3 regions of the Erwinia sp. PME.40.26/001 genome follow, and region 3 is predicted to be linked to each of the others. Evidence: predicted binding sites of a transcription regulator. Region 3 holds the regulator's gene; each other region holds the start of a gene.
The links. The regulator LexA, encoded in region 3, represses DNA repair genes until DNA is damaged. The targets are predictions, from matches to a motif close to TNCTGTATGTACATACAGNA.
Positions count from the first base shown of each region.

Region 1 (10,105 bases), on a different contig from region 3:
AACGCGCCGGGGCCATATTCAACACCGCGCCCATCAGCAGGCCACCCGCGCTTCCGCCCATCGCGTACAGTTTTTCCGGGTCACCGTACTGCCTTTCGATCAGTACATCGGTGATATCGATAAAGTCGTGGAAGGTGTTCATCTTGTTGAGCAGGCGGCCATCATCGTACCACTGCTGTCCCATCTCACCGCCGCCGCGAATATGGGTCAGTGCGAAAACAAAGCCACGATCCAGCAGGCTGAGGCGGCTGGCGCTGAAATCGGCATCCATACTGCTGCCGTAGGACCCATAGCCATAGACCAGTAGCGGGTTCGTCCCCGGCAGATAGCGATCCTTACGGTAAACCAGTGATACCGGTACGTCCACGCCGTCCCGCATGGTGATCCAGTGGCGTTCACTGCGATAGGCGCTGGCATCAAAGCCTTTAACCTCGGTCTGCTTCATCACCTCACGTTCACCGCTGTCCAGATCCAGTTCAAACAGCGTATCCGGGGTGGTCATGGAAGAATAGCCATAGCGCACCTTGCTGCTGTCGGGCGTCGGATTATGACCAATCCAGGTGACATAGGCAGGATCATCAAAGGCGATACTGCGGCTTTCTCCACTCGCCCAGCTAATCTGGCGCAGCCGGGTCAACCCCTGCTCACGCTCTTCCACCACCAGCCAGTCACGGAACAGCGTATAGCCTTCCAGCACCACGGTGTCGCGTGGCGCAATCACCGCCTGCCACTCATGCTCTTCCACCGTGTCGGTGCGGTACAGCCCGAAGTTCTTGCCCTCACGGTTGGAACGCACGTAAAAGTGATCCTGGTAGTGGTCAACGCTGTACTCATGATCTTTACGCCGCGCACAGAACAGACGGGGTTGTGCATCGGCCTGTGCCGCATCCAGCAGCAGGATCTCGCTGGTGGTGCTGCTGCCAAGGGCAATCGCCACGTACGCTTCTGACGTGGTTTTATAGACGCTGACGTAAAAGGTGTCATCCTGCTCTTCATAGACCAGCTGGTCCTGCTGCTGCGGCGTACCCAGCGTATGCCGCCAGACCTGGTAAGGCAGCAGCGTCTGTTTGTCCTTCAGCACATAGTAGAGGGTATGCGAATCACTGGCCCACGCCATTGCGGAGGCAACCCCTTCCAGCACCTCCGGATACCATTCCCCGCTTTGCAGATTACACAGCCGAATGCCGTATACCCGACGCGAGAGAAAATCTTCCGCCACTGCCATGATCTGATTATCCGGGCTGATGGCCACGCCGCCGAGGGTATAGAACTCGTGTCCCTCCGCCCGCAGATTACCATCAAGCAGCGTATCCCACTGCTCAGGCGTGGTCGTTTCGGCAGGCTGGCGGGCGTAAATAGTGTACTCATTGCCCTCTTCATAGCGGCTCTGATAGCGGTAGCCGCGCTTAACATAAGGCACCGAGTGGTCACGCGCCGGAATGCGATCGATAATCTCCTGCAGCAACTCAGCCTGCAGTGTCTTCTGCGGCTGCAGCTGCTGTTCACAGAAGGCGTTCTCTTCGCGCAGGTAGGCCAGCACCTCAGGATCTTCACGCTCGTCGTCGCGCAGCCAGTAGTAGTGGTCAGTTCGTGTATCGCCGTGCAATGACAGGGTATGGGGGATTTTTTTCGCTTGTGGAGGTGTCATGGTCTCTTCGCTGTTGCTGTGCCTGTCTGTAAGGTTGGCAGCAAGCGCGCTGATTGCCAAGCAGTTATCGAGACTGGCCACAATTTTTAGGGGGGCTACGCGGACGACGTTAACCGTCCGCGTACGGATCAGGCGGGAAGTTTTTGTTTCTCAGCACGGATATCCGTTTCAATCGACTGGCGCACGTCCTGAGGAATTTTTAACGCATCCCCCAACGCCTGCAGATAACTGCGCTCCATAAAGTGGTCGACGTCGATCACCAGATTGCTAAGGAAATAGACCTCCAGCGCCTCTTCTTCGTTTTTTACGTCCACGGCCAGCTTGTGTGGATCGAGCGGAGAATCGATGGCACGCTGCACCAGCTGCTCACCCTGCGCCCCCAGTCCGGACTGACGAATATGCTCATCAATGGCTTTACGCTCGTCGCTGTCGATGTGTCCGTCACTTTTGGCGGCAAACACCAGCGCCTCGATCAGCCGCTCTGCCCGGCGGTCCACCGGCGAGCTCTGCTGGCCGAAATCAGGCTGATCCTGATGCGTTTCGCTAACGCGCTGCTTGTATTTATTCCACAGCAGTGCGCCTGCGGCCGCGCCGCCACCGACGATGACAGCATTTTTGCCGTACTTCATCAGCAGATTGCGTGAGGACTTGCTGGCAATTAACAACCCTGCCAGCCCGCCGAGTGCGCCGGGAGCCAGCATTTTACTCAGCCCTTCTCCGCCGCCAGAAGATTTACCTGCTTTACCTAATACCGTCTGGATCTGTTGCAGCCAGTTGCTCATAGTCAGTCCTTGTTTGCCAGAAAGCACCACAATAGAACAGCCCACGTCAGGAAACGTCAAACGATGCAAAGGCTGTAAAATTTCCCGTTATCCCGCGCTGCATGAGCCGTTTTTGTCCGCATTCAGGCGGATGATTTGTTAAAACAGCCCAACGCACCTACCCTGAAACGGCATCAACCGCAGAGGAGAAACGGCAACCATGTCATTTTCAGCAAACCCGTTATTTATTAATACCGTCCTGCTCGGCGGCAGCAGCGAAGAGAAACTGCGGGCGGCGGCTCTGGCCGGCTTCGACCAGGTGGAGCTGTGGCAGCAGGATGAGGAAAATGCCCCCGGGGGGGCCCACGCGCTGGCCGGTTTGTGCCGGGCACTGCCGCTGGGGCTGACAGACTATCAGGTCCTGCTGGACTTTGACGGTGCCCCTGACGACCTGCGCGATGATAAGCGCCGGGAAGCCCTGACGATGATGAAGACGGCGCAGCATCTGGGTGCCACGACGCTGCTGGTCCCCGCCTCGACGCACCCGCACTGTTGCGCAGAACGCATTGACGAGGATCTGCGCTGGCTGACCCGGAAGGCGGCAGAGCATGACCTGCGTATTGCCTATGAAGCGATGGCCTGGAGTCGTCACGTCACTAATCCCGCCGAAGCATGGCAGCGCGTGCGGAAGATTGACGCGGCGAATCTGGGGCTGGTGGTGGATGCGTTTCACCTGTTTGTACGGCAGAGAACTCTGGCAGACCTGGCGGGAATACCGGCAGAAAAGATCTTTCTGGTACAGCTCTCAGACCTTGACTGGCAGCCGGATGCACATCAGCTGGTCGATACCGCCCGTCATCAGCGCCTGTTACCCGGTGAAGGACACTACCCCCTGAAGGCATTATTGCGGCATTTGCAGCAGATCGGCTATCAGGGACCGCTTGGGCTGGAGGTGTTTAACGATGCCCGTCAGGCGGCCTGTCCGGCACAGACGGCAGACGCGGCGATGGCATCGTTACGGCATTTATTGCAGGGAGGGTAACTGCACTTAAGCATCAGGTGGGCAGCGAAAAAACATCAGGAAGGCTGACCGAAAATAAAGGTCAGCCACTCCACAGGGATAGATTTGTCGCAATGGGTGGCGATCAGGCCGATTTGACCGCCCGCAGCTTGCCTTCGGCGCTATCTTCACTGTCGTCCGCAGCGCTGTTTTCTTCGGGCAGCTTTCCGCTGCGCAGGATCTGCTGCAGGGCATCTTTGTTTTCTGCCATAAACAGGCCGAGTGCCTCACCCTGCTGCTCTTCCATTTCCAGCTTGCTGGCGATCAGCCAGTCGGCGAAGACTTCTGCCAGGTCGAGCATCTTGTCGTAAGCATCCGCTTCTTTTTTGCTGGCAAATGTCATCTTTTCCTCACCTTTTCTGACGACAACGTACTTGATTTCAACAGCCATGATTTTCGTCCTGTTTAACTGTATTTTTATACAGTATACCAGCGCCGCTTTTCTGACTCAACCCTAAACTGCGGGATGCGGACGCAAACGTTTTCGTTTATACTGCGGCCGATTTTTTCAATCCCTTCAGGTATCGATTATGACAATTCTTGGAACAGCACTGCGTCCTGATGCCACCCGTGTAATGCTGTTAGGATCGGGTGAGCTGGGCAAAGAAGTGGCGCTGGAATGCCAGCGTCTGGGTGTGGAAGTGATTGCCGTGGATCGCTATGCCGACGCCCCGGCCATGCACGTTGCCCACCGTAGCCATGTGATCAATATGCTGGATGGTGCCGCCCTGGCCGAGCTCATCGCCCGGGAAAAACCCCACTTTGTGGTCCCGGAAATTGAAGCTATCGCCACCGATATGCTGGTGGAACTGGAGGAGCAGGGCCAGCACGTCGTGCCCACCGCCCGCGCGGCAAAGCTGACCATGAACCGTGAAGGCATCCGTCGTCTGGCGGCAGAAGAGCTGGCGCTCCCGACCTCCAGCTACCGCTTCGCCGACAGCCGCGAGGCTTTCCTGGCCGCAGCAGAGGAGATTGGGCTGCCGTGCATCGTTAAGCCGGTAATGAGTTCGTCTGGCAAAGGCCAGAGCTTTATCCGTGAGGCCTCTCAGCTGGACGCCGCCTGGGATTATGCCCAACAGGGGGGCCGGGCCGGTGCCGGACGCGTGATCGTCGAGGGCGTGGTGAAGTTTGATTTTGAAATTACCCTGCTGACTATCAGCGCGGTGGACGGCATCCACTTCTGTGCGCCCATCGGGCATCGTCAGGAAGACGGTGACTACCGGGAGTCGTGGCAGCCCCAGCAGATGAGCGATCTCGCCCTGCAGCGCGCACAGGATATCGCCCGCAACGTGGTAGAGGCCCTGGGTGGACGCGGCCTGTTTGGCGTTGAGCTGTTTGTCTGTGGCGATGAAGTGGTGTTCAGTGAAGTCTCCCCCCGCCCGCACGATACCGGCATGGTGACACTGATCTCGCAGGACGTGTCGGAATTTGCCCTGCACGTGCGCGCCTTCCTCGGTCTGCCGGTCGGCGCTATCCGTCAGTACGGTCCGGCGGCCTCTGCGGTGATCCTGCCCGAGCTGGAAAGCAATAACGTCCGCTTTGCTAATCTTTCGGCCGCGCTGGGGGCCGGGTTACAGCTGCGTCTGTTCGGTAAGCCAGACATTCAGGGGAAACGTCGTCTTGGCGTGGCGCTGGCCACCGGCAGCGATATTGATGATGCGGTTCAGCGCGCTATTGATGCCGCCGCCAGCGTCTCGGTCAGCGGGTAATCTGCAGGCTATTCAGGGGCGGGTGAGCCGCCCCTGCTCATTTAACGCGTGGCGCCTGCCACCGCTTCCTGCGCCAGGCGGGTAATACGATCGTAATCCCCCGCTTCCAGTGCGTCTGCCGGTACCAGCCACGATCCGCCAATGCACAGCACACTTTTCAGCGCCAGATAGTCACGGTAGTTGGCCGGCGAGATGCCGCCTGTGGGGCAGAAACGCACCTGCGGGAAAGGACCGCCAATCGCCTGAAGCGCTTTCACACCGCCGTTGGCTTCTGCCGGGAAGAATTTAAACTCGCGCAGGCCATAATCGAGCCCGGTCATCAATTCCGACACGGTACTGATACCCGGGATCAGCGGGACAGAACCGTCCACGGCCGCTCTGAGCAGCGGCTCGGTCAGGCCCGGGCTGATAATGAACTGCGCTCCGGCGTCGGTCACTTCTTTCAGCTGCTGCGCGTTAAGCACCGTTCCTGCCCCGACAATGGCTTCCGGCACTTCTCTGATCATCGCTTTCAGTGCATCCATCGCGCAGGGTGTGCGCAGAGTGACTTCCAGTACGCGCACCCCGCCTGCCACCAGCGCTTTCGCCATCGGCACCGCGTGTTCGAGTTTGTTGACCACGATAACCGGCACGACCGGGCCGGTTTTCAGAATCTGTTCAGCGCTTGTTTTCCAGTTACTCATCAACGACGTTCTCCTGTCTGGCCTGCCTTCCGTCCTGGCGGAGCGTAGCAGGCAAAAGTGACGCGCCTGGCGTCAGGAAGTGATTGCGTCCTCTACCATACAGGAGAACCCCCGCGAGCGTCCATGTCATCCTTGTCTTTTTTAAAATGCAGGTTCAATTTTTATAAATCGCTATTTTGCTCATAAAAAAAACCCGCCGTAGCGGGTTTCTTCTGTCAGAGCGGATTACTCGATTTCATTCCACGAGCGACCGTCCCTGGTGATCATGGCCACGGAGGCCACCGGCCCCCAGGTGCCCGCCTGATAAGGCTTCGGTGGCTCTTTATCCGATGCCCACGCATCCATGATGGAGTCGACCCACTTCCAGGCTTCTTCCACTTCATCACGACGCACGAACAGCGCCTGAATACCGCGCATCGTTTCCAGCAGCAGCCGCTCGTAGGCATCTGCCAGATGTGACTGATTGAAGGTTTCGGAGAAGCTCAGATCCAGCTTAGTGGTTTGCAGATTGTGTTTGTGATCCAGCCCTGGCACTTTGTTGAGGATCTGAATGTCCATGCCTTCATCCGGCTGCAGACGAATAGTCAGTTTGTTCTGTGGCAGTTCCTGCCAGGTTTCTTTAAACAGGTTCAGCGCCGGGTTTTTGAAATAAACCACGACTTCTGAGCACTTGGCCGGCAGGCGTTTGCCGGTACGCAGATAGAAAGGAACCCCTGCCCAGCGCCAGTCGTCGATATCCACGCGGATAGAGACGAAGCTTTCCGTGGTGCTGGATTTATTCGCGCCCTCTTCTTCCAGATAGCCCGGCACTTTTTTGCCCTGCACAAAACCGGAAGTGTACTGACCGCGCACCGTTTTTTCGCGCACGTTAGTGTGGTCAATGCGGCGCAGGGAGCGCAGCACTTTCACCTTCTCGTCACGAATACGATCTGCTGACAGGTCGGCCGGTGGCGACATGGCGACCATGGTCAGTACCTGCAACAGGTGGTTCTGGATCATGTCGCGCATCTGACCGGCCTGGTCAAAGTAACCCCAGCGGCCTTCGATACCCACTTCTTCCGCCACGGTGATCTGCACGTGGTCAATGGTGCGGTTATCCCAGTTGGAGGCGAACAGGGAGTTGGCAAAGCGCAGTGCCAGCAGGTTGAGCACCGTCTCTTTACCCAGGTAATGGTCAATACGGAACACCTGGTTTTCTTCGAAGTATTCACCCACCTGGTCGTTGATTTCCTGCGAGGTGGCCAGCGAGGTACCCAGTGGTTTTTCCATCACGACACGCGCCGGACTGGCGTTCAGCTTTGCCTGGCCCAGGCCTTTACAGATTGCACCAAAGGTGCTTGGCGGCATCGCAAAGTAGTTAATGGTGACGCGTTTCTTCTGGTCAAGCATCTTACCAAGGCGGGGGAAATGACCGCTGTCATTGACATCCAGGTTGCAGAAATCGAGGCGGTTGCTGAGTTTGTCCCACAGCGCTTCGTCGATTTTCTCCTTCATAAAGGTTTCCAGTGCCTCGCGTACCACTTTGGTATAGGCAGCCTTATCCCACTCGGCACGACCTACGCCGATAATGCGGGAATCTTCATGAATCTGACCGGCTTTTTCCAGTTGGTACAGTGAGGGCAACAGTTTCCGGCGCGCGAGATCGCCTTTGGCACCGAAAATCACCAGATCGCATGCCTGGGCTGTTTGTGTAACCGCCATTTCATTCTCCTCGTTGCAGGATTAGCCTGTCCCTGAAATTCCGTAGTCGGACAGACTCTTATTGTAATTTTGTTTCAATACAATGTACTGCTTTTGCCTGCTCCGCGTAAACCAGACGAAGCCGCTGCGGCACAATGTATTCAGTCAGTGCTTAATTTAGAGGCAACCTTCCCCGGTCGGCCAGCAGTTTATGCGTAATTTTTCGTCATTTTTGTTACTGTTCTTACCATTCTGAAAATCAGACACAGCTCAAACTCTGGCAATAAATGTCATTGAATGTCGTTATGCTACTGCCACCCGGGCTGTCGTGCATTGTATATTCTCTACAAAATGACATCGATTTCTCCTTTGATTGAAATCGTCAGAATGTATGAACAGGTAGCGCTATGAATATGCTGGAAAAAATCCACGCAGAGCTGGAAAATCTGAGCAAGTCAGAACGGAAAGTGGCCGAGGTTATCCTCGGTTCTCCTGCCACGGCGATGCATTCCAGTATTGCCCTGCTGGCCCGCACAGCGGCGGTCAGTGAACCGACGGTGAACCGTTTCTGTCACCGACTGAAAACGAAAGGCTTCCCGGACTTTAAACTGCAGCTGGCGCAGAGCCTCGCCAGCGGAACGCCCTATGTCAGCCGCCACGTCGAACAAAACGACACCGTGGAGTCATATTCCGGGAAAATTTTCGAATCGGCAATGGCCGGACTGGATCGGGTCAGGCAGGGCCTGGATACTGGTGCCGTCAATCGCGCCGTGGACCTGCTGACCCAGTCGAAAAAAATCGCTTTCTTTGGCCTCGGGGCCTCTGCCGCCGTGGCGCATGATGCAATGAATAAATTTTTTCGTTTCAATGTGCCGGTGATCTATTCCGATGATATTGTCATGCAGCGCATGAGCTGTATGAATAGCGGAGAAGGCGACGTAATGGTGCTTATTTCCCATACCGGCCGGACCAAAAGTATGGTTGAACTGGCGATGATGGCGCGGGAAAATGATGCCAGCGTGCTGGCCATCACCTCCCCTGACTCTCCTCTGGCCCGTGAGGCAACCTTAGCCCTAACGCTGGACGTTCCTGAAGATACCGATATTTATATGCCGATGGTTTCCCGCCTGGCGCAGCTCACGCTGATTGACGTGCTGGCCACCGGTTTTACTCTGCGTCGCGGTGAAAAATTTCGTGATAATCTCAAACGGGTGAAAGAGGCACTGCGGGAGTCCCGGTTTGATAAAGACAGCGCGCTCTCACGCCTTGCTGGTCCGTAGTATGACATCTTCTTATTGATGGCAGACCGGCGGGGCAAACTCTGTTGCCCCGCTTTGTTATCCAGAGTCTGCGACAGCTAAACGACATTGACTATCAGAACAGCGCTCGACTGCCACTGACCTGGCTGAACATTTTTCAGTTCAGAGGTGATTTTCAAATAGTTATCACCCGCCTGCACATCAATATAGTTCAGCAGGGGCTTATTGTTGATGCTAATGGTGGAGGTACCACCGCCAATATCCAGCGTGGTCTTTCTGTCCGCTAACGAAAACTGAACAGTCCCTTTTAGTGTACAGTTAACCCATAAATTACTTTCCGCTATGGACTCTGCCATTCTGTCCACCACAACCGTTTTGTGGTCGAGCACTATTTCGGAAGTCAGTATTTTACATTCAGAGGGGTATGCAGGTAGATACCGGCAGGTTCCGGGGGCATACGTATATTGAACCAGATCGTATGAATATACCGTTGCAGCAATACAGTAGTTAGTACCATCATTGGGCTGAGTTCCGAAGAAAACGTAATCGCCTGGGGAATCTGCATATACTTTATTGGCACCGTAAACTAACAGGTCCCCGACGGTCTTCATAGCAGGGTTATCTTTAGGTTGTGCAACAAATGTACCTCTGCCGCTTGAAACCTCCTTGCCGTTTATGTTTTTAAAAATCATCATTTGAAAAAAATCACGACTTCCCAGCGGTCTCTCTGTCCATGGCCCCACGTCAATAAACGTTGGCATCCCGTAGGCGACCCGGTGCAATCCTTCACTCTCAACAAGTCGATGATCCATATTATTATAGATAGGAACCATCCCGGCACCTGCACCTTTAATAAAAAATATCATCATAATTAAAATTAAAAAAAACCTTTTAAAATTCATACATCACCTAATGATAAAATCTTTTAAGTTAAAACACACGCCCCAGAATAAATATATTTCTTCGTTAATCATAAAGGCTGAATGCTTTTCTGAAAAGCGTTTAATCACTTAAAGTTTAGCCTGGCGCAGGATGAAATAATGGAGAAAATACAAATCAGAAAGAGACATATTAAATCAAAAAAATACCATATTGAAAGCTCTAATATAAAAGTGGGCATCAAAGAGATTAAAACCCTTCAGCACTTATTTTTTTTCATAACGTTAAGCACGTTATGCTGGTTTTTTTGACGCAATCCCGTCTGAAATTTACAGCTTTCACTTGATAAACCGATGTAGGCATCCACAAGTCGCCAGCATCCGGCCAGAGATGTTTGGCACATAAGTTAGAATTTTTATCATCGTT
Region 1 covers NZ_JBVHNP010000001.1:855,274-865,378, forward strand. The annotation lists gene ACZ3HG_RS04300 (S9 family peptidase) at 1-1,648, opposite strand, end outside; gene ACZ3HG_RS04305 (tellurite resistance TerB family protein) at 1,777-2,430, opposite strand; gene ACZ3HG_RS04310 (sugar phosphate isomerase/epimerase family protein) at 2,630-3,451, shown strand; gene ACZ3HG_RS04315 (YebG family protein) at 3,555-3,860, opposite strand; gene purT (formate-dependent phosphoribosylglycinamide formyltransferase) at 4,000-5,178, shown strand; gene ACZ3HG_RS04325 (bifunctional 4-hydroxy-2-oxoglutarate aldolase/2-dehydro-3-deoxy-phosphogluconate aldolase) at 5,220-5,861, opposite strand; gene zwf (glucose-6-phosphate dehydrogenase) at 6,087-7,562, opposite strand; gene ACZ3HG_RS04335 (MurR/RpiR family transcriptional regulator) at 7,949-8,821, shown strand; gene ACZ3HG_RS04340 (hypothetical protein) at 8,899-9,702, opposite strand.
Region 1: ACZ3HG_RS04315 (YebG family protein) is a predicted target of LexA. The motif match lies at 3,877-3,896, and genes of this name have one in related genera.

Region 2 (10,105 bases), on a different contig from region 3:
TTTATTCGCCACGTCACCGTTAGCGGCAATGCGATCCGCCCCCACCCAGACAGCATCAACCTCTCCCCGGGCCATCAGGCTGGCGGCCATCGAATCACAGATTAACCGGTAAGGGACGTCCAGTTCGCCTAATTCCCACGCCGTCAGGCGTCCGCCCTGTAATAGCGGTCGGGTTTCATCCACCCATACCTGGCTGACCTTGCCTTCCGTCCAGCCGCGGGCGATAACACCCAGCGCGGTGCCGACGCCTGCCGTGGCCAGCCCGCCGGTGTTGCAGTGGGTCAGCAGGCGGCTGCCGGGGGTAATCAGGGCGCTGCCGGCGGCGGCAATGCTGTCACACAGGGCTTTATCCTCATCAATCAACCGCAGTGCTTCTGCCCCCAGCGCGCTGACAAAATCATCCTGGGCCAGCGCCAGCTTCATGCGATCCAGGTTATTCATCAGATTCACCGCTGTCGGACGCGCAGCACGCAGCACCTCCAGCGCCTTCGCCAGTGCCGGTCTGGCCATGCCGTTTTCAGCCAGCAGTGCCAACAGCAGGCTGGCCGACAGGCCGATCAGCGGTGCGCCGCGGACCCGCAGCGCTTTAATATGGCTCACCAGTTCGGCAACATCCGGCGTCGGGCACCAGACTTTCTGCTGTGGCAGGGCCTGCTGGTCAAGGATCCAGAGCTGATTGTCACGAACCTGTAAACTGGTGGTGCTGAGTGTTTGCATGAGTTAAATCCCGGTTGCTTTAATGCGTCATATTGTGCCAACATGGCTGACGGATGTATAGACGTCTGAACGGCTTATTACAACGAAACATGTCTTATTTTGGGGGTCAGGTCAATGTCGCAATACCGTACGTTCACCGCAGCGGATGCCGTGGAATATGCCCGTCAGTTTGGCGGCGTGGATAATCCCCAGTCTCTGGTTGATTCGCAGGAAGTGGGCGATGGTAATCTCAACCTGGTATTTAAGATTTTTGATACTTCAGGCGTCAGCCGGGTGATCGTCAAACAGGCGCTACCTTATGTGCGCTGTGTGGGCGAATCCTGGCCCCTGACCCTTGACCGCGCAAGGCTGGAAGCCGAAGTGCTGATTGAACATGGCAAATTTTGCCCGCAGCACACGGTCAATATCCTGCATTATGACCCGGAGCTTGCGGTCATGGTTATGGAAGATCTGTCAGATCACGCTATCTGGCGGAGTGAGCTGGTGAACGGTGTTGAATATCCGCAGGCGGCAGGGCAGTTGGGGGAGTATCTGGCACAGACCCTGTTCCACACCTCCGATTTTTTCCAGCATCCGTATAAGAAAAAAGCGGACGTGATCCGTTTTACTAACCCGGAGCTGTGCGATATCACCGAAGAGCTGTTCTTCAACGAGCCATATGAAGTGCACGAGCGCAACGCGTATCCGCGTGAGCTGGAGCCGCTGGCAGAATCTTTGCGTGACGATGCTGAACTGCGGGTGGCGGTCGGGGGCCTGAAGCACCGGTTTTACTGCCATGCCGAAGCGCTGCTGCACGGAGATGTGCACAGCGGTTCAATCTTCGTGGCAGACAACCGTCTGAAGGTCATTGATGCAGAATTTGGTTTCTACGGCCCGATGGGCTTTGATATCGGCAGTGCGCTGGGCAATCTGTTGATCAGCTACTGTGCTGCACCGGGGCTGCTGCCACCGAGGGAAGCAGCAGCCGCGCGTGAAAATCGCCTTAACGACGTGCGCGACGTGTGGCGGAGCTTCAGCGATCGCTTCCTTGCCCTGGCGGCAGAAAAGAGCCGGGATCGGGCGCTGGCGGTGTCAGGCTATTCGCAGGCGTTTCTGCGTAAGGTCTGGAGCGATACCATTGGCTACTGCGGTACTGAGCTGATCCGCCGTACCGTGGGCATGTCGCAGGTGGCGGATATTAAGAAGATTGACGATGATGCGATGCGTGTTGAATGCGTGCGTCAGGCGATAACGCTGGGTCGCAGTCTGATCCTGCTGGCTGACCATATCCCGGACAGTGAAGCGCTGATTGCGCGTATCCGTCAGAACGGATAACGGCAGGGGCCGATCGTTGACGATCGGCCTCCCGGGTTAAACGCTATGCCGCTTCAATCTTTCGCGGCAAAACGTCCTCTCTGATCGGCTGGGTCGCCAGCGCATCGGCAGCAAACTCATCGACGTTAATGGAGCGCAGGCGGCTGGCTTCGGCACGGACCAGTACGTCGGCCTCTTCCTGAGTCACCCATCCTTTTTGCAGTCCTTCAGCCGCCAGCGCATCCAGGCGGGTAAATGACAGATGTTTTTTCTGCTGTTTACACAGACGATCGTGAATAACTTCAGCGGCCATCACATGCTGCAACGCCTCTTCCAGCTGGCCCGCCGGGTTATGCTCGCTTGGCGTCAGGTACTGGCCGCGCCCCAGGCGGGTGCGGGTGGCTGACGGTACCTGCAGGATCTTCGCCAGCTGGTGGTCAAGACGGTCAGACGGTGCCCGGCTGTGACGACCGGTCGGGAACACCACCAGGCGGACCAGGCCCGCAACAATACGGTTCGGGAAGTTACGCAGCAGGTCGTCAATGGCGGTTTCCGCCTGGTTCAGTGCATCCTGAACGCCCCAGTGCAGCAGCGGCAGATCGGCTTCGTTGCGGCCCTCATCTTCATAACGCTTCAGCGCGGCCGACGCCAGATAGAGCTGGCTCAGGACATCACCCAGACGTGCGGAGATGCGCTCACGGCGCTTCAGACTGCCGCCCAGCACCGACATCGAGACATCCGACAGCAGCGCAAGGTTCGCACTGATGCGGTTCAGATGCTGGTAGTAGCGACGGGTGGCATCGCGTGTCGGTGAGGTGCTGGTCAGCCCGCCGGTGATGCCCAGCCAAAGGCTACGCATTGTATTGCAGCCCACGTGGCCGATATGGCTGAACAGTGCCTTATCAAACGCGGTAAGATCGTGATTCTGTGCGGCAGCCATCTCGGCCAGCACGTAGGGATGGCAGCGGATCGCTCCCTGACCAAAGATAATCATACTGCGGGTCAGGATGTTTGCCCCTTCCACGGTGATGGCAATGGGGGCTCCCTGATAGGCGCGGGCGAGGAAGTTACTGTTGCCCAGCATAATGCCTTTGCCTCCGGCAATATCCATCGCATCCACAATCGCCCGCTGACCGCGGTGGGTACAGTGATATTTTACAATAGCCGACAGCACCGCCGGTTTTTCGCCGAGCATGATGCCGCTGGTGATCAGCGTTGCCGCTGCATCCATCACATAGGCGTTGCCCGCAATGCGCGCCAGCGGTTCCTCAATGCCTTCCATTTTACCAATCGACAGGCGGAACTGACGACGAATATGGGCATAGGCACCAATGGCCAGCGCAATGCTTTTCAGGCTGCCGGTCGAATTAGAGGGCAGAGTGATCCCCCGCCCTACTGACAGGCATTCAACCAGCATCCGCCAGCCCTGTCCGGCCATTTCCGGGCCGCCGATAATATAGTCGATGGGCACAAAGATATCGTTACCGCGCGTGGGGCCGTTCTGGAACGGGACGTTGAGCGGGAAGTGACGCTGACCAATTTCGACGCCCGGCGTCTGGGTGGGGATCAGCGCACAGGTAATCCCCAGCTCTTCCGTGTCGCCCAGCAGGCGATCGGGATCGGAAAGTTTAAATGCCAGGCCCAGCACGGTGGCGACAGGAGCTAAGGTGATGTAGCGTTTGTTCCAGGTGAGGCGCATTCCCAGCACCTCTTCACCCTGCCAGTTACCCATGCAGACCACCCCGGTATCCGGAATGGCACCGGCATCCGAACCCGCTTCCGGGCTGGTGAGGGCAAAGCAGGGGATCTCCTGGCCGCGTGCCAGACGGGGCAGGTAATGATCTTTCTGGGCGTCGGTACCGTAATGCTGCAACAGCTCGCCAGGCCCGAGGGAGTTAGGGACGCCCACGGTGATAGCCAGAATACCGGAAACCCCCGCCAGTTTTTGCAGCACCCGCGCCTGAGCGTAGGCTGAAAATTCCAGTCCGCCATACTCTTTCTTGATGATCATGGCGAAGAAGCGATGCTGTTTCAGATAGGCCCACAGTTCGGGGGGCAGGTCGGCCATTTCATGGGTGATCTGGAAATCGTTGGCCAGACGGCAGGCCTCTTCCACCGGACCGTCAATAAACGCCTGCTCTTCAGGCGTCAGGCGCGGCTGCGGATACGCATGCAGTTTTTTCCAGTCCGGGGTACCACGGAACAGATCGCCTTCCCACCAGGTGGTCCCGGCATCAATGGCTTCTTTCTCCGTGCGCGACATCGGTGGCATTACCTTCTGGAAGGTGGCCAGTGTCGGTTTAGAAAACAGCGCACGGCGCATCGACGGCAGCGTGAACGGTAGCAGGATCAGTGCCAGCGGTACCAGCAGCCACAACGACCACAGCCCGGCGATGCCGAAGGCCGCCGTCCAGATAAGCAACACTGCGCTGGCAGCCATCAGGCTGACGCGGTGATAAAACAGGGCACCGATCAGCACGATCGTCGCCACAACACTGAGAACCATCATAACGTGTGCTCCGTAAGTAGTAAGAGGTCTGACCTGTTGGTTATATGTTTAGATTACCCCGACGCCAGGTGCAATCTGTTTACATAATAATTACAACCTGGCTCACAAAGCGGGGGCACGAAGCGTTAATCCTTTCGCCCCTCAGGGAGATCGCTTCCCGGCTCTCTGGCAACTTGGTAAACTCCGGCAGTAACTCTTTCCTAAAAAAGGACACCCCTATGTATCAGGACATCATTCGCGCCGAGCTGAACGAAGCGGCAGACACGCTGAATAAATTTCTAAGTGAAGAGGCAAACATCGACGCGATCCAGCGTGCGGCCGTTTTGCTGGCTGATTCATTTAAAGCGGGCGGGAAGGTCCTCTCCTGCGGTAACGGCGGTTCTCACTGTGATGCAATGCACTTCGCGGAGGAACTGACGGGCCGCTATCGTGAAAACCGCCCGGGCTACCCGGCGATTGCCATTTCTGATGTCAGCCACCTGTCCTGCGTCAGTAACGACTTTGGCTACGATTTTGTGTTCTCCCGCTATATCGAAGCGGTCGGGAGCGCCGGGGATGTTCTGCTGGGGATTTCTACCTCCGGTAATTCCGCCAACATTATTAAAGCCGTAGAGGCCGCGCGTGCGAAAGGGATGAAGGTGATCACCCTGACCGGCAAAGACGGCGGAAAAATGGATGGCGTGGCAGACGTGGAGATCCGCGTGCCGCACTTCGGCTATGCCGACCGCATCCAGGAAATTCACATCAAAGTGATCCATATTCTGATGCTGCTCATCGAAAAAGAGATGGTCGCTTAATCCCCTTCATCCTTCACGCCGCAGGTGCGTTGGTTGCTCTCGTGAACCCCGGTCACTTACTCGTGTAAGCTCCCGGGGATTCACGCGTTTGCCGCCTTCCTGCAACGTGAAATCCATTGGGGATAGAATCTATTTTCACGAGGTAATCCTGTGTGCGAACTATTAGGGATGAGCGCGAATGTCCCGACGGATATCTGTTTTAGCTTTACCGGGCTGGTGCAGCGCGGGGGCGGGACGGGGCCGCATAAAGACGGCTGGGGCATTACCTTCTATGAAGGGAAAGGCTGTCGCACCTTTAAAGATCCGCAGCCCAGTTTCCAATCACCGATTGCCCGTCTGGTGCAGGACTACCCGATTAAATCCTGCTCAGTGGTGGCACATATCCGCCAGGCGAACCGGGGCGAGGTGTCGCTGGAAAATACGCATCCGTTTACCCGCGAACTGTGGGGGCGTAACTGGACTTACGCGCACAACGGGCAGCTTAAAGGCTATAAAAACCTGGATACCGGTCCGTACCGTCCCATTGGCGAAACGGACAGCGAACTGGCCTTCTGCTGGTTGCTGCATAAGCTGACCACCCGTTATCCCCGCACGCCGGGTAACTGGCCGGCGGTATTCCGCTACATTGCGGAGCTGGCGGGAGAGATGCGTGAAAAAGGGGTGTTTAACATGCTGCTGTCAGACGGGCGGTACCTGATGGCATTCTGCTCGACCAATCTTTTCTGGATCACCCGGCGTGCGCCGTTCGGCAAGGCCAAACTTCTGGATCAGGACGTGGAAATTGATTTTCAGAAGCAGACCACGCCAGATGACGTGGTCACGGTTGTTGCCACTCAGCCGCTGACGGCGAATGAAACCTGGCACAAGATTGAGCCAGGTGAGTGGGCACTATTTTGCCTGGGTGAGCGCCAGGGCTGATTCCGGTGCGCCTGGGCTGGCCATCATTGGTCGGCCCAGTACGTACTTGCCGGCGCTCACGCTGACCGACGGCGGCTGTTTCGTCTGCACGAACTGTGCATAGCCCGGCTGCAGCTGCTTCCAGAAATTGATATAGGTGGAGTAGCGGTGGCGCTGCATATTGCTTTCCGTCATGCGGAACGGATAGATGCTGACCTCAACGCGCGGCTGGCCGTTGCGTAACGCGGCTTCTACATAGTGATAAATCTCGTCCATATAGGCGTCGGTCATGGCATAGCAGCCCACGGACACGCAGTTGCCGTGGATCATCAGGTATTTACCCTGATAGCCCTGCTGACGATCGTACTCATTCGGGAACCCGACGTTAATCGCGCGATAAAAGCGGCTGTCAGGCTTGAGCTGTGAAAGCCCTACGCTGTAAAACCCTTCCGGACTTTTGAAGTCGCCCTGAACACGCTTTGGCCCGAGTCCGCCGGAAAAATTACAAATGCGGTAACTGTTCAGCAGGCGGTATTCATTACCGATCTTGCCGTAGAGTTCCAGCGTGCGCTCTTCTTTGAAGATTTGCAGGTACACGGGGGTGCCAATTAATTGTTTCTTTAACTCTTTGCTTACCGGGGCCAGGGGTGTAACCGAATCCGGTACGCTGGCAAAGACAACGGCTGGCAGAAAAATCATCGCAAACAGCAGTGCGATTTTGCCCATTCTGGTTCCCTTGAAATGTAGGGTTGGAAGCAACGCCGGAGGCGTCTGTTGACGTGCAATATCGGACAATTCCGCTATCGCTGCGTCACCTTAGCATTGTCTATTTTTTTATCAAGACAGGGAAGAACAAAAACCTTTTTTTATGCGTGTTTTGCTGTGCATTGAACTCTGGTAATTTAACTGTATACTTATCCAGTATTATCGGAGGGGGCTATGCGTAAAATCATTCACGTGGATATGGACTGCTTTTTTGCCGCCGTGGAAATGCGCGATAACCCCAGCCTGCGCGACATTCCAATCGCCATCGGCGGCAGTGAAAAGCAGCGCGGCGTGATCAGCACGGCCAACTACCCGGCGCGAAAATATGGCGTACACAGCGCCATGTCGACGGCGATGGCGCTCAAGCTCTGCCCGCATCTGACAGTGGTGCGTGGCCGCTATGATGCCTATAAAGAAGCCAGCGCCCATATCCGTGAAATATTCTCCCGCTATACCTCTCTGATTGAACCGCTCTCGCTGGATGAAGCCTATCTTGATGTCACCGACAGCCCGCACTGCCAGGGTTCCGCTACGCTGATTGCGCGTGAAATCCGTGACACCATTCAGCAGGAGCTTAACCTCACTGCATCTGCCGGCATCGCGCCCATCAAATTTCTCGCCAAAATCGCCTCCGATATCAATAAGCCCAACGGTCAGTTTGTGATCACGCCGCCCGAGATGTCGGATTTCCTGCTTGGCCTGCCGCTGGCGAAGATCCCCGGTGTGGGAAAAGTGACGGCGCGAAAGCTGGAAGAGCTGGGGCTGACCACCTGCGCGGATGTGCAGAAAACCGACCTGGCGAGGCTACTGAAGCGTTTTGGTAAGTTTGGCCGCGTGCTTTGGGAGCGCTGTAACGGCATCGACGAACGAGAAGTGATTACCTCACGTGAACGGAAATCGCTGGGTGTTGAGCGGACGCTGTCGGAAGACATCCATCATTGGGATGACTGCCTGACGATCATCGACCTGCTATACGACGAGCTGGCGCGGCGGCTGGATAAAATCAAACCGGACCGGCAGATTGCCCGGCAGGGGGTCAAACTCAAGTTTAACGATTTCCAGCAAACCACTCAGGAACATGTCTGGCAGGTACTGAATAAGGACGATTTGATTGCGATTGCACGGAAAAGCTGGGATGAGCGTCGCGCAGGTCGCGGCGTCAGGCTGGTGGGGCTGCATGTCACGCTGCTTGATCCCCAGATGGAAAGGCAGCTGCTGTTAGGACTGTAAATATGCCACAGGAAGCGGGCGAAAAAATAGCGGCTGCAGGAAGGATCCGGGCGGATCGGCTGTTCGATCCGCCCGTCACATCCGGTATTACTTCACCGGGATCGCTTTCAGCAGTGCGGTCAGCAGCTGCCAGTAAAGCCCGACGCTGGCAATATGTACCTGCTCATCCGGCGAGTGTGGCCCGGTGATGGTCGGTCCAATCGAGACCATATCCATCTGCGGATAGGGCTCTTTAAACAGACCGCACTCCAGACCTGCGTGGATAACCTGAATGTTCGGGGTTTTATCGAACAGTTTTTCATAGGTTTCACGCACCAGCGCCATGACCGGCGAACTGGCGTCCGGCTGCCATCCCGGGTAGCTGCCTTTGGCAAGGGTTTTCGCGCCGGCCAGCTGGCCCAGTGCGGTGAGCATTTCCACCACATACTCTTTACCGCTGTCGATCAGGGAGCGGATCAGGCAGTTAATTTTTGCTTCATTGCCTTCAAATGTCACCACGCCCACGTTCAGGGAGGTTTCTACCACCCCTTTCATGACGTCAGACTGACGGATCACGCCGTTCGGGGTGCTGTTCAGCAGGGCGATAAAGCGGTCACGGCTGGTGTTGTTCAGCGCCTGAGGAGCCTGCGCCAGGTCTTCCACCACCACGGCGATATTTTTTTCTTTCAGGCCCAGCTCATTTTGCAGTGTCAGCAGATAGCCTGCCGCCAGGGACTTTAGCTTGTCGAGGCTGGCAGGCGAAACCGCCAGCGTGGCAAACGCCTCACGCGGAATCGCGTTGCGCAGCGTACCCCCGGCAAAGTCAACCAGACGCAGGTCGAGTTCTTGCGCATGCGTAAACAGGAAGCGCGCCAGCAGCTTATTCGCGTTACCCAGCCCGACATGAATATCACAGCCGGAATGTCCGCCTTTCAGGCCTTTCAGCGTCAGTTTGACCGTCTGATAGTCTGCCGGAACCGCTTCATGGGTCAGGGGCAGGGTGCTGGTGAAGTCGATGCCTCCCGCACAGCCCATGTAGATCTCACCTTCCTCTTCGGAGTCGGTGTTGATCAGAATATCGGCCTGCAGCCAGCCGGCCTGCAAGCCGAATGCACCCGCCATACCGGTCTCTTCGGTCATGGTCAGCAGCACTTCCAGCGGGCCATGCTCCAGGCTGTTATCAGCAAGTACCGCCAGTGTAGAAGCCATGCCAATGCCATTATCGGCACCCAGCGTGGTGCCGCGTGCTTTCACCCACTCGCCATCTATCCACGGCTGAATCGGATCTTTCGTAAAGTCATGCACCGTATCGTTATTTTTCTGCGGCACCATATCCAGGTGTGCCTGCAGGGCCACGGGCTTACGGTTTTCATAACCCGGCGTAGCCGGTTTACGGATCAGGATGTTACCCACCTGGTCGCGCTCATTCCATAAACCCTGCTCCGTCGCCCAGGCGATGATGTGGGCTGCTAACTCTTCTTCGTGATAAGAAGGGTGGGGAATGGAGCAGATTTTGGCAAAAATATCCCACAGCGGCTGTGGGGATAATTGAGACAATTCAGACACGATAACTCTCCTGTGTCAGCATCACCTCGCTGCCGTGCTGGCAGGGGGGATGCCTTGATATCGGTTGGGAAAACTCCCGCCAGCGAATCTGACGCGATGGCAAAAGAATATCACCGATTTCTGGCTCATGCTCACGCTGCCCCAGGAAAAATGGGCTGACAGGGCGCAGCGGGCTGGTTTTTAGTGCTTCAGATCACTATAATTTCGCGCAACCGCTCCCCTTGCACAATTTTTAAGCCAATTTTACTGGCCGGGATCCTTTTAATGAGTGAAAAATACATCGTCACCTGGGACATGCTGCAAATTCATGCCCGTAAACTGGCCGAGCGCCTGCTGCCTGCCGACCAGTGGA
Region 2 covers NZ_JBVHNP010000004.1:380,333-390,437, reverse strand. The annotation lists gene mtnA (S-methyl-5-thioribose-1-phosphate isomerase) at 1-717, opposite strand, end outside; gene mtnK (S-methyl-5-thioribose kinase) at 832-2,031, shown strand; gene fadE (acyl-CoA dehydrogenase FadE) at 2,075-4,519, opposite strand; gene lpcA (D-sedoheptulose 7-phosphate isomerase) at 4,738-5,316, shown strand; gene ACZ3HG_RS14835 (class II glutamine amidotransferase) at 5,467-6,234, shown strand; gene dpaA (peptidoglycan meso-diaminopimelic acid protein amidase) at 6,205-6,939, opposite strand; gene dinB (DNA polymerase IV) at 7,153-8,208, shown strand; gene pepD (beta-Ala-His dipeptidase) at 8,296-9,753, opposite strand; gene gpt (xanthine phosphoribosyltransferase) at 10,018-10,105, shown strand, end outside.
Region 2: dinB (DNA polymerase IV) is a predicted target of LexA. The motif match lies at 7,118-7,137, and genes of this name have one in related genera.

Region 3 (10,105 bases):
AATGCGCCGAATATTCAGGTGGACGGCAGCACGATGACCGTCACCGGGGAGCAGTATAAATACCGTGATACGCAGCGCGGCGTCGACCGCGCCAACGTCATTCTTGCCAACCACCTGCCGGAAGGCGTGGATACGCTGCGCGTGACGCAAACGCGCAGCCACATGCCACAGGTCACCACGGAAACCAACGTGGGCAGCCTGCAACGCCAGCTGGCGGGATATCCGCTGGGACGGGAAGAGACGCTTCAGCAGCAGCGAGTTGACCCGCGCGATCCGGGACATACCGAGCAGGGCTTCCGTATCGACGGCGACCGTCTGAGCTACAGCCTGTCACCGGTGCTCAACCAGTCAGTCGGTGGGCCGGAAAGCTTCTACCTTTACCAGGTGGGCGTAATGGCGAACGCCAGCTTCTGGCTGACGGACCACTTGCTGCTGGACGGCAGCCTGTTTGGCAACCTGGCCAACAACTACGACAAGTTTAATTACAACGGTGCACCGGCGGACTCCTCCCTGCCACGGGTGCGTACCCATATTCGCGACTACGTTGAAAATAACGTCTATGTGAATAACCTGCAGGCCAACTACATGCATGAGCTCGGCAACGGGTTCTACGGACAGGTGTACGGCGGCTATCTGGAAACCATGTACGGCGGGGCCGGGGGCGAAGTGCTTTATCGTCCGCTGGATGCCAGCTGGGCCGTGGGGGTCGACGCCAACTATGTCAAACAGCGTGACTGGGACAACATGATGAAGTTCACCGACTACAGCGCCAAGGTGGGCAACATTACTGGTTACTGGCAGCCGTGGTTTATGCGTAACGTGCTGGTGAAAGCCAGCGTCGGGCAGTACCTGGCGGAAGATAAAGGCGTGACGGTGGATATTTCGAAGCGCTTCGACAGCGGTATTACCGTCGGGGCTTACGCCACCAAAACCAACGTTTCTGCGGAAGAGTACGGCGAGGGTGACTTCACCAAAGGCTTCTATATCTCCGTGCCAATGGATGTCTTCAGCGTGTCACCAACCCGCGGTCGTGCGCAGGTGAACTGGACTCCGCTGACGCGTGATGGCGGTCAGATGCTGGGTCGTAAGTACCAGCTGTACGATATGACCACCGACCGCGACGCGAATTACCGTTAAATCCCGACGTTACGGCGGGGCGATCTTTTTTCCCGGTCGCCCCGTCATGCGGTGAGCCTCATCGAAATGTTGTGATCTGCATCACACTCAAGCATATTGTTATCCGTCGGCATTCCCGACGGATAACAGTGACTTTGAGGTGTATCATGACGTCCCAGGAACGTAACACGCCCGCCACCCGGCTGGCCTTTGCCCTGCAAATGGTTTTAAACACCGGCCTGATTGTGCTGGCCTGCATTCTGATCATCTTTCTTGGCAAAGAGACCATCCATCTGGGTAACGTGCTGCTGAATACCGGCGAGCAGACGTCGTCTTATCTGCTGATCGAAGGTATCGTGATTTACTTCCTCTACTTTGAGTTTATCGCGCTGATCATTAAGTATTTCCAGTCTGGCTACCATTTCCCGCTGCGCTACTTTGTCTATATCGGCATTACGGCGATTATTCGCCTGATCATCGTCGATCATAAAAACCCCTTTGATACCCTGGCTTATGCCATCGCCATCCTGATCCTGGTGATCACCCTGTGGCTGGCAAACAGTAACCGCCTGAAGCGCGAATAAGACTGTAAACGCGCCATAAATTCACGGCTATTTGCCCGGCTTTGATAGGTTTGCCGCCAGGGTCTGCGTTACACTGACGCATCGAAGATTTTGCGGAGAAGTGTTATGGCTGAGAACGCGCTGTCGCAATTGCGCGCGATCAACTGGCTGCCGGATTCATCCCCTCTGTTAACGGCCCCCCTGCTTGACTGGCTGATGGAAGTCGATTCCATGACGCGTCGCTTTGAGCGTCACTGCCAGGCGGTGACGGTGAACCTGCTGCGTGAGGGATTTATCAGTGCGCAGGAAGCGGCAGAGGATAAAGATATCGTGCTGCTGCCTGCCGAGCCGCGTTACTGGCTGCGGGAAATTGAACTCTGCGGCGACGGCGTCCCCTGGCTGGTCGCCCGCACGCTGGTGCCGGAATCCACCCTCAACGGCCCCGAACAGAAGCTGCAACAGCTGGGCACGGTACCGCTGGGCCGCTATCTTTTTGCCTCTTCAACGCTGACGCGTGACTTTATTGATGTTGGCCACAGCGACACGCTGTGGGGCCGGCGTTCGCGTCTGCGTCTGTCAGGCAAGCCACTGTTACTGACCGAACTGTTTTTACCTGCCTCCCCGCTCTATGCCAGCGTGGCGGCAGAAGGGGGAGCATAGCGTGGAGAAAAGCGTGCCAATGAGTAAGGTGGCGGCCTACAGCCGTCTGATGCGTATTGATAAACCGATTGGTTCACTGTTGCTGCTGTGGCCCACGCTGTGGGCGCTGTGGCTGGCAGGAAGGCAGGCACCACCGCTTAACGTGCTGCTGGTATTTGTGCTGGGCGTGTTTTTCATGCGTGCGGCGGGCTGCGTGGTGAATGATTTTGCTGACCGAAAAATTGATGGCTTTGTAAAGCGCACCCGTGAGCGCCCGCTACCCAGTGGCGCGGTGACCCCGCGTGAAGCCAAACTGCTGTTTGCCGGCCTGGTGCTGATCTCCTTTGCGCTGGTGCTGACCATGAATAGCATGACCATCTGGCTGTCGCTGGGCGGCCTGGGGCTGGCCTGGCTGTATCCGTTTATGAAACGCTACACTCATCTGCCGCAGGTGGTTCTGGGTGCGGCCTTTGGCTGGGCGATCCCGATGGGCTGGGCGGCGGTCAGCGAGAGCGTACCGCTGACCTGCTGGCTGCTGTTTCTGGCCAATATCTGCTGGACGGTGGCCTACGACACCCAGTATGCAATGGTTGATCGTGATGACGACCTGAAGATTGGGGTGAAATCCACCGCCATTCTTTTTGGTCGTTACGATAAGCTGATTATTGGCCTGCTTCAGCTGGCCACGCTGTGCCTGATGGCGCTGGTGGGCCGGCAGCTGCATCTCAACGGTATCTTTTACTGGTCGGTGCTGATAGCAGGGGTGTTCTTTGTCCATCAGCAGAAGCTGATTGCCAGGCGGCGTCGTGAGCTGTGCTTTAAGGCGTTTCTGAATAATAACTGGGTAGGATTGGTACTGTTTATTGGCGTGGTACTGGGTATCGGAGGGTAAACGGCAAGGCCGATCCGCTACGGGATCGGCCTGCTATCCTTGTCGTATCAGTCGAGCTCTACCGCACTCTCAATGGTCATTCTGACGTCCTGAGTGATCAGGTCTGCCAGCAGCTGGTACACCTGCTGTGTCTGTTCAACCTGGGCATCACCGGAATCACTGATATAGCCTTCATCCCGCAGCGTTAACACCAGCGACGTAAACACTGCCTTGTCGAAGAACTCCGGCGCATTAATGCCGTGCAGAACGGACAGACGCTGTGCCATGGTCCGGCTCTCTTTTTCCAGCGTTCCCCGGTTAATGGCCGGTTTTGCGCTGAGAATCGAGAAGGTGATTGAATAGCGTTGCAGGGTTTCACGAACGCCCGCTGCCAGCAGCTGCAGGGTACGGAAACGACCGGCACTGAGACGCAGGCTGCTCTCTTCGGCCACCAGGAGCCCCTGACGGGCCATTTCTGCCACCAGTGAGTCCAGCACCTGCGCCAGCTCATCGCTGTTCCAGCGCAGGAACAGTTCGCTCTTCAGCATCGGATAAATCACCGTGACCTGACGCAGCAGTTCGGCGCGGCTGATTTCGCGATGCTGCATCAGGATGGCAGCAATCAGCGAAGGCATCACCAGCATATGGTGAATGTTGTTGCGGTAATAGGTCATCAGTACCGCCTGCTCGCGCGGCAGCACCACGATCTCACCGATGCTGTCCTGCTCCAGCTCGAACTTGTTCATACTCAGCGCATGTTCCAGCATCGCCTCCGGGGTCATATCCGGTACGGTTGAGTCAGGCGAGTAGGGGACGTTGCGCAGCAGCTGTACGTAACAGTCGAGCTGTTCGGTCAGCTGTTCACGGGTCATGGAGCGCTGACGCGAGGCCAGCAGGGCGGTCACGCACAGGTTCATGGCGTTGGCCGCCCCGGCATTGTTAATCCGCACCATCACTTTCTGCGCGATGTCGTTCACGGCTGGGGTCAACCATGCCGGGCGCTGCGCCTCAATCGGATCGATAGCGTCACGCCACTCCGGCACCTGATTATTCAGGTAAGCAATCAGCGGCAGCGGTTCACCAAAGTTGACATAGCCCTGGCCCAGGTTGCGCAGCTTACGCAGCCCGCGCACCATCGACATAAAGCCCTCTTTCTCTTTTGTCGCGCCGCGCAGCTCTTTCGCGTAGGTGCCCACTTCCATCACGTGCTCGTAGCCGATATAAATCGGCACCAGGGTAATAGGGCGATTGCCACCGCGCAGCATCGCCTGGATGGTCATCGACAGCGTGCCGGTTTTCGGGTCCAGCAGGCGGCCCGTGCGTGAACGGCCCCCTTCCACGAAGTACTCAACGGAATAGCCACGGGTGAACAGTTCACCCAGGTATTCGCGGAACACCGTGGAATAAAGCTTATTGCCCTTAAAGGTACGCCGTATAAAGAAGGCGCCCAGGCGACGGAAGATCGGACCGGCAGGCCAGAAGTTCAGATTGATACCGGCGGCGATATGCGGCGGCACCAGCCCCTGGTGATATAGCACGTAGGAGAGAAGCAGGTAATCCATGTGGCTGCGGTGACAGGGAACATAGACAATTTCATGCCCGTCCTGCGCCAGCTGCCGCACACGTTCACCGCCGTTAACATTGATTCCCTGGTATAATTTGCTCCAGGTCCAGCCCATGATGCGGTCGGTCAGGCGAATCGCTTCGTAAGAGAAGTCAGCGGCGATCTCTTCCATCAGCTCAACGGCATTCTGCTGGGCTTTTTCATGGGAGATCTTTTTGCTGCGTGCCTCATCCTCTACCGCTTTGGCGATAGCCTTGGACTGCAGCAGCTTGTTGAACAGGTCCTGACGTACCGGCAGGCGCGGACCGACGGCGGCCAGACGCTGGCGGGCGAAGTGCATTCTGGCGACGCGTGCCAGCTTCTGGGCAATGATTTTATCGGTGCCGTGTTCGGTCGCCATATGGCGCAGTGACACCATCGGCGAGAAGCGCACGAAGCTGTCGCGGCCCAGCCAGAGCACGGCAAAGAATTTCTGAATGCCGTTCAGCATCCGCAGATGCGGCTGATCGTCACCCTGAACTTCGCGGCCAGGTGCACGGCCAAACATCACCGATACCGGCACCATCTGCACATCCAGTTCGGGATGGTTACGGTGCAGGTCGAGATATTCGTGGAACAGCTTGACCGACTGCAGATTCGGCACAAAATACGGGAATACGCGTGGGCCATCATGGATAAACACATGACGGGGCAGGACCGTGCCGTCAATCTCCAGCGGTTCCAGGGGATCGGGAAGGTCCTGTTTGCGACACTGCTCACGCAGGGCAAGGAGATCCGCCTTTGAATCATAAGGCAGCACATACATAATAGGACGCGACGTATCAAGCCCCAGTTCGGCAACCGGTTCAGCCGGGATTGCCTTACTTTTTACCAGTAATTTAACTGGCAGATTCAATAAGTTATAATATAAATTACGCCAACCTGACATAGACAACATGAAGCCTCTTGTTAGCAAAGCGCCGCAAGCATACCAGAAAGCGCCAACAGAATCTGTGGTGTTGAAAAACCTGTAGTTCCACTCATTGACGTTAAACTTCTCAAAGGGTTCCCTGATTATGGCAAATAATGTCACCGGACTGACACGAATCATAAAAGCGGCTGGCTACTCGTGGAAAGGCATCCGCGCGGCCTGGCAGCATGAAGCGGCCTTTCGCCAGGAAGCCGTGGCGGCCATTATCGCTATTGCCATCGCCGTCTGGCTGGACGTCGATGCGGTCACCCGGGTGTTGCTGATAGGGTCGGTGGTGATGGTGATTATTGTGGAAATCCTCAACAGCGCCATCGAAGCCGTCGTTGACCGTATCGGCAGTGAAATTCATCCGCTGGCCGGGCGGGCGAAAGACATGGGGTCTGCGGCGGTACTGTTGGCTATCTTGCTGGCCATGTTTGTCTGGATCATGCTGTTAGTGCCGCATTTGCGATGAGTTTTCCAAAAATCGCCACAAACGGCATTTCGCCCAACTTTAGGTTTTCAATGTCTAAATACCTGTATATACTCACAGTCGACTGTATAAACAACCAGGGGGCGGGATGAAAGCACTAACGGCAAGGCAGCAGCAGGTCTATGACCTGATTCGCGACCACATTAATCAAACCGGCATGCCACCAACGCGCGCGGAGATTGCTGCGCAGCTCGGTTTCCGTTCCCCGAATGCGGCTGAAGAACACCTGAAAGCGTTAGCGCGTAAAGGCGTGATTGAGATCGTATCCGGTGCGTCGCGCGGTATTCGCCTGATGATGGAAGAAGAAGACGGTCTTCCACTGATTGGCCGTGTCGCAGCAGGTGAACCTCTGCTGGCAGAACAGCATATTGAAGGCCACTATAAGGTTGACCCTGACCTGTTTAAGCCCGGCGCAGACTTCCTGCTGCGTGTCAGCGGAATGTCGATGAAAGACATCGGCATTATGGACGGCGATCTGTTAGCCGTGCATAAAACAGAAGATGTGCGCAATGGCCAGGTCGTGGTGGCGCGCATTGACGATGAAGTGACGGTAAAGCGTCTGAAAAGGCAGGGGAATACGGTGCAACTGCTGCCCGAAAACCCGGACTTCAAACCGATCATCGTTGACCTGCGCCAGCAGACGCTGACGATCGAAGGCTTGGCTGTCGGTGTGATCCGCAACGGCAACTGGCTGTAACCGGTACTTCACTCCCCGCTAAATGCTGTGTGCTGCTTAAGTGGCGCACAGCATCGTCAGTGAGGGTTTTTCGCTGATGGACTCCGATGACACTGCTCACCCCCGCAGATAAAAGCCTCTGGCGGCTCGCCCTGCCGATGATCCTCTCTAATATCACTGTGCCTCTGCTAGGCCTGGTCGATACAGCCGTGATTGGCCATCTCGACAGTCCCACGTATCTGGGCGGTGTCGCGATTGGCACGACTATTACCAGCTTCCTGTTTATGCTGTTGCTGTTTTTACGCATGAGCACCACCGGCCTGACGGCACAGGCTTTTGGCGCTAACGATAAACAGGCCCTGGCGCGTGCGCTGATGCAGCCGCTGCTGCTGGCACTTTGTGCCGGGCTGCTGTTTGTTGTGCTGAAGCAGCCGATTACGCACCTGGCGCTCGGGGTAACGGGTGGTAGCGATGACGTCCTGCAGCAGGCCGCACTGTTTATGCAAATACGCTGGCTCAGTGCGCCGGCGACGCTGGCGAATCTTGTGCTTTTGGGCTGGCTGCTTGGCGTACAGTATGCCCGGGCACCGGTCATCCTGCTGGTCGTCGGCAATCTGGTGAATATCGTGCTCGACCTCTGGTTTGTCATCGGGCTGAAGTGGGGCGTGCAGGGGGCCGCAGCGGCAACGGCAATAGCGGAATACACCAGTCTGATCGTCGGACTGCTGCTGGTATGGCGGGTTATGGTGATGCGCGGTCTGTCGCTGCGCCTGATGTTAAGGGCCTGGCGGGGAGATGTGGCGCGACTGCTGCGTCTGAACCGCGACATCATGCTGCGCTCACTCCTCTTGCAGGTCTGCTTTGCCTCGCTGACCCTGTTTGGCGCACGCCTCGGCAATGACGTCGTGGCGGTCAATGCCGTACTGCTGATGTTTCTTACTTTCACTGCTTACGCGCTGGACGGTTTCGCCTATGCGGTGGAAGCCTGTTCCGGTGAAGCGTATGGTGCGCGCAACAGCCGGCAGTTACTGAGCGTGTGGCATGCGGCCTGTCGGCAGTCTCTGGTGGTTGCGCTGGGGTTCTCCCTGCTTTATGCCCTGGCGGGTGAGCACATTGTCGCGCTACTGACCTCCCTTGAACCGCTGCGCCAGCTTGCCGACCAGTATTTGTGGTGGCAGGTGGTGATGCCGCTGGCGGGCGTGGGCTGCTATCTGCTGGATGGGATGTTCATTGGCGCAACCCGCGCCAGGGAGATGCGCAACAGTATGGCAGTCGCCGCGCTGGGCTTTGGACTGACGCTGTGCAGCGTTCCCTGGCTGGGGAATCACGGCCTGTGGCTGGCTATCACGCTGTTTCTGCTGCTGCGCGGTGTCACGCTGTGGGCGGTCTGGCGGCGGCACTGGCGTAACGGCACGTGGTTTATGCCCTGAAACATTTTCTTACGTAAGGTACCGCTTCGCCAGCTTACTGATTTGGCTCTTTTTTTAGGGTTTTTCAGTACGACAGACAGGGTGTTTACGGCTTGAGTGCGATTTCTCTACTACAATTATCTCTGTGTCAGGCAATTAACCAGATAATTATCTGGCTAATCAGCCCAACTCCGAGCTGTTAAAGCTGTTTTAACCCAAGGTAGAGGAATCACATTATGAATAAAGACGAAGCCGGCGGTAACTGGAAACAGTTTAAAGGTAAAGTGAAAGAACAATGGGGTAAGCTGACTGACGATGACCTGACCGTGGTTGAAGGTAAACGCGATCAGTTAGTGGGTAAAATTCAGGAGCGTTACGGCTATCAGAAAGATCAGGCCGAAAAAGAATTGAAAGACTGGGAAACACGTAACGACCATCGCTGGTAACACAGCGGTACGTTAAGCTCTAGGCTCCTACCCGGCACAAGGACTGTGCCAACCCTTATTCCGCAGTTCTCCCCCCGTACTTCCTGTACCGTCCTTCACTTTTTCTTGCTAGCGTCCGCGCTTTTTTCCCTGCACGGTATGATCGTGCTGGCACGCATCCGGATGAGTGCAGGCTTCGATTTCCCCACATTGCTGACAGAAACCATGTGCTTCTATAACGCTGTGAGCCAGGGTAAAACCGGTTTTCAGGGCCAGCGATTTCAATATGTCTTCCACCCCATCGGCGTGCTGTTCCGTCACTGACCCACAGCGATCGCAAATCAGCATGGCTGAGGTGTGCGAGGGTTCTTCAAAATGGTGGCAGACAACATAGCTGTTGGTCGACTCCACGCGGTGGATAAAACCCTGTTCCAGCAAAAAATCCAGCGCCCGGTAAATGGTGGGGGGTTTCGCCTGAGGCTCGGAGTGGCGCAGAAGATCGAGCAAATCATAGGCACTGATCGCCCCATTCTGCTCACTCATCAGCCGCAATACTTCAAGCCGCTGCGGCGTCAGGCGCACACTGCGTTCCTGACAGATGGCTTCCGCCTGCGACAGGATTTTTTCAGCGCTGGTCATATTCATTGTTCCCCCTCAGGCCATAACAGGATGTTATTTTATCACATCTGTAACAAAACACCGAGTCGTGCCTTCCGGCAGCCGCCGGGGCGAAGGGAGGAAAGGTTACACTCCAGAAAAGAATGGTATTGCTGATAAGCGCATAAGATAAAGAAAATTTAACCATTGGCATCCGGGTGCCAGGGCCAGTCAATAATGATTCAGTCGGGCTAATCTTATTTGCGCTGCTTAAGCTTCGTGTCTACCTTTTGCATAGGGCTCGTTGCGTTTGGCATTGGAATAACAGATGCAGAACGTTCAACTGTTAGCATGATAACAGATTAAGAAAATGGCAATGACCTGATAAGCCCACTCATCTTCTCTTAATTCACAGCAATGAAATGTCGCCTTTATGTTCATTATTCAGGCATTCAGTTATGCGTTTTTTACGCATTTTCTTTTTCATTATCTATGGTGGGTTTCGGGTCAATGGCACATAAATTTAATGCACTCAGCGGTTTTTACCGTCCGGTCGTCTTGCCCGCTCTGCTGCTGGCACCACTCAGTGGCCTGGCTGCCGGTAACTATTTTGATGCCCGCAATGATGCCATGGGGGGAACCGGCGTGGCCTCGTCCTCTTATGGTTCGGCAGTGCTGGCCAACCCGGCTCTGATGACCAAAGCCCTGCCGGAAGACTCGGTGAGTATTGTTCTGCCTGCTGTCGGTGCGCAGATCAGCGATAAGGGCAAGCTGGTCGATAAAGTGGATGATCTGACGGATGC
Region 3 covers NZ_JBVHNP010000015.1:24,200-34,304, forward strand. The annotation lists gene ACZ3HG_RS22290 (YjbH domain-containing protein) at 1-1,137, shown strand, start outside; gene psiE (phosphate-starvation-inducible protein PsiE) at 1,284-1,700, shown strand; gene ubiC (chorismate lyase) at 1,806-2,339, shown strand; gene ubiA (4-hydroxybenzoate octaprenyltransferase) at 2,341-3,210, shown strand; gene plsB (glycerol-3-phosphate 1-O-acyltransferase PlsB) at 3,258-5,681, opposite strand; gene ACZ3HG_RS22315 (diacylglycerol kinase) at 5,809-6,177, shown strand; gene lexA (transcriptional repressor LexA) at 6,284-6,892, shown strand; gene dinF (MATE family efflux transporter DinF) at 6,979-8,301, shown strand; gene ACZ3HG_RS22330 (CsbD family protein) at 8,517-8,726, shown strand; gene zur (zinc uptake transcriptional repressor Zur) at 8,835-9,344, opposite strand; gene ACZ3HG_RS22340 (conjugal transfer protein TraF) at 9,813-10,105, shown strand, end outside.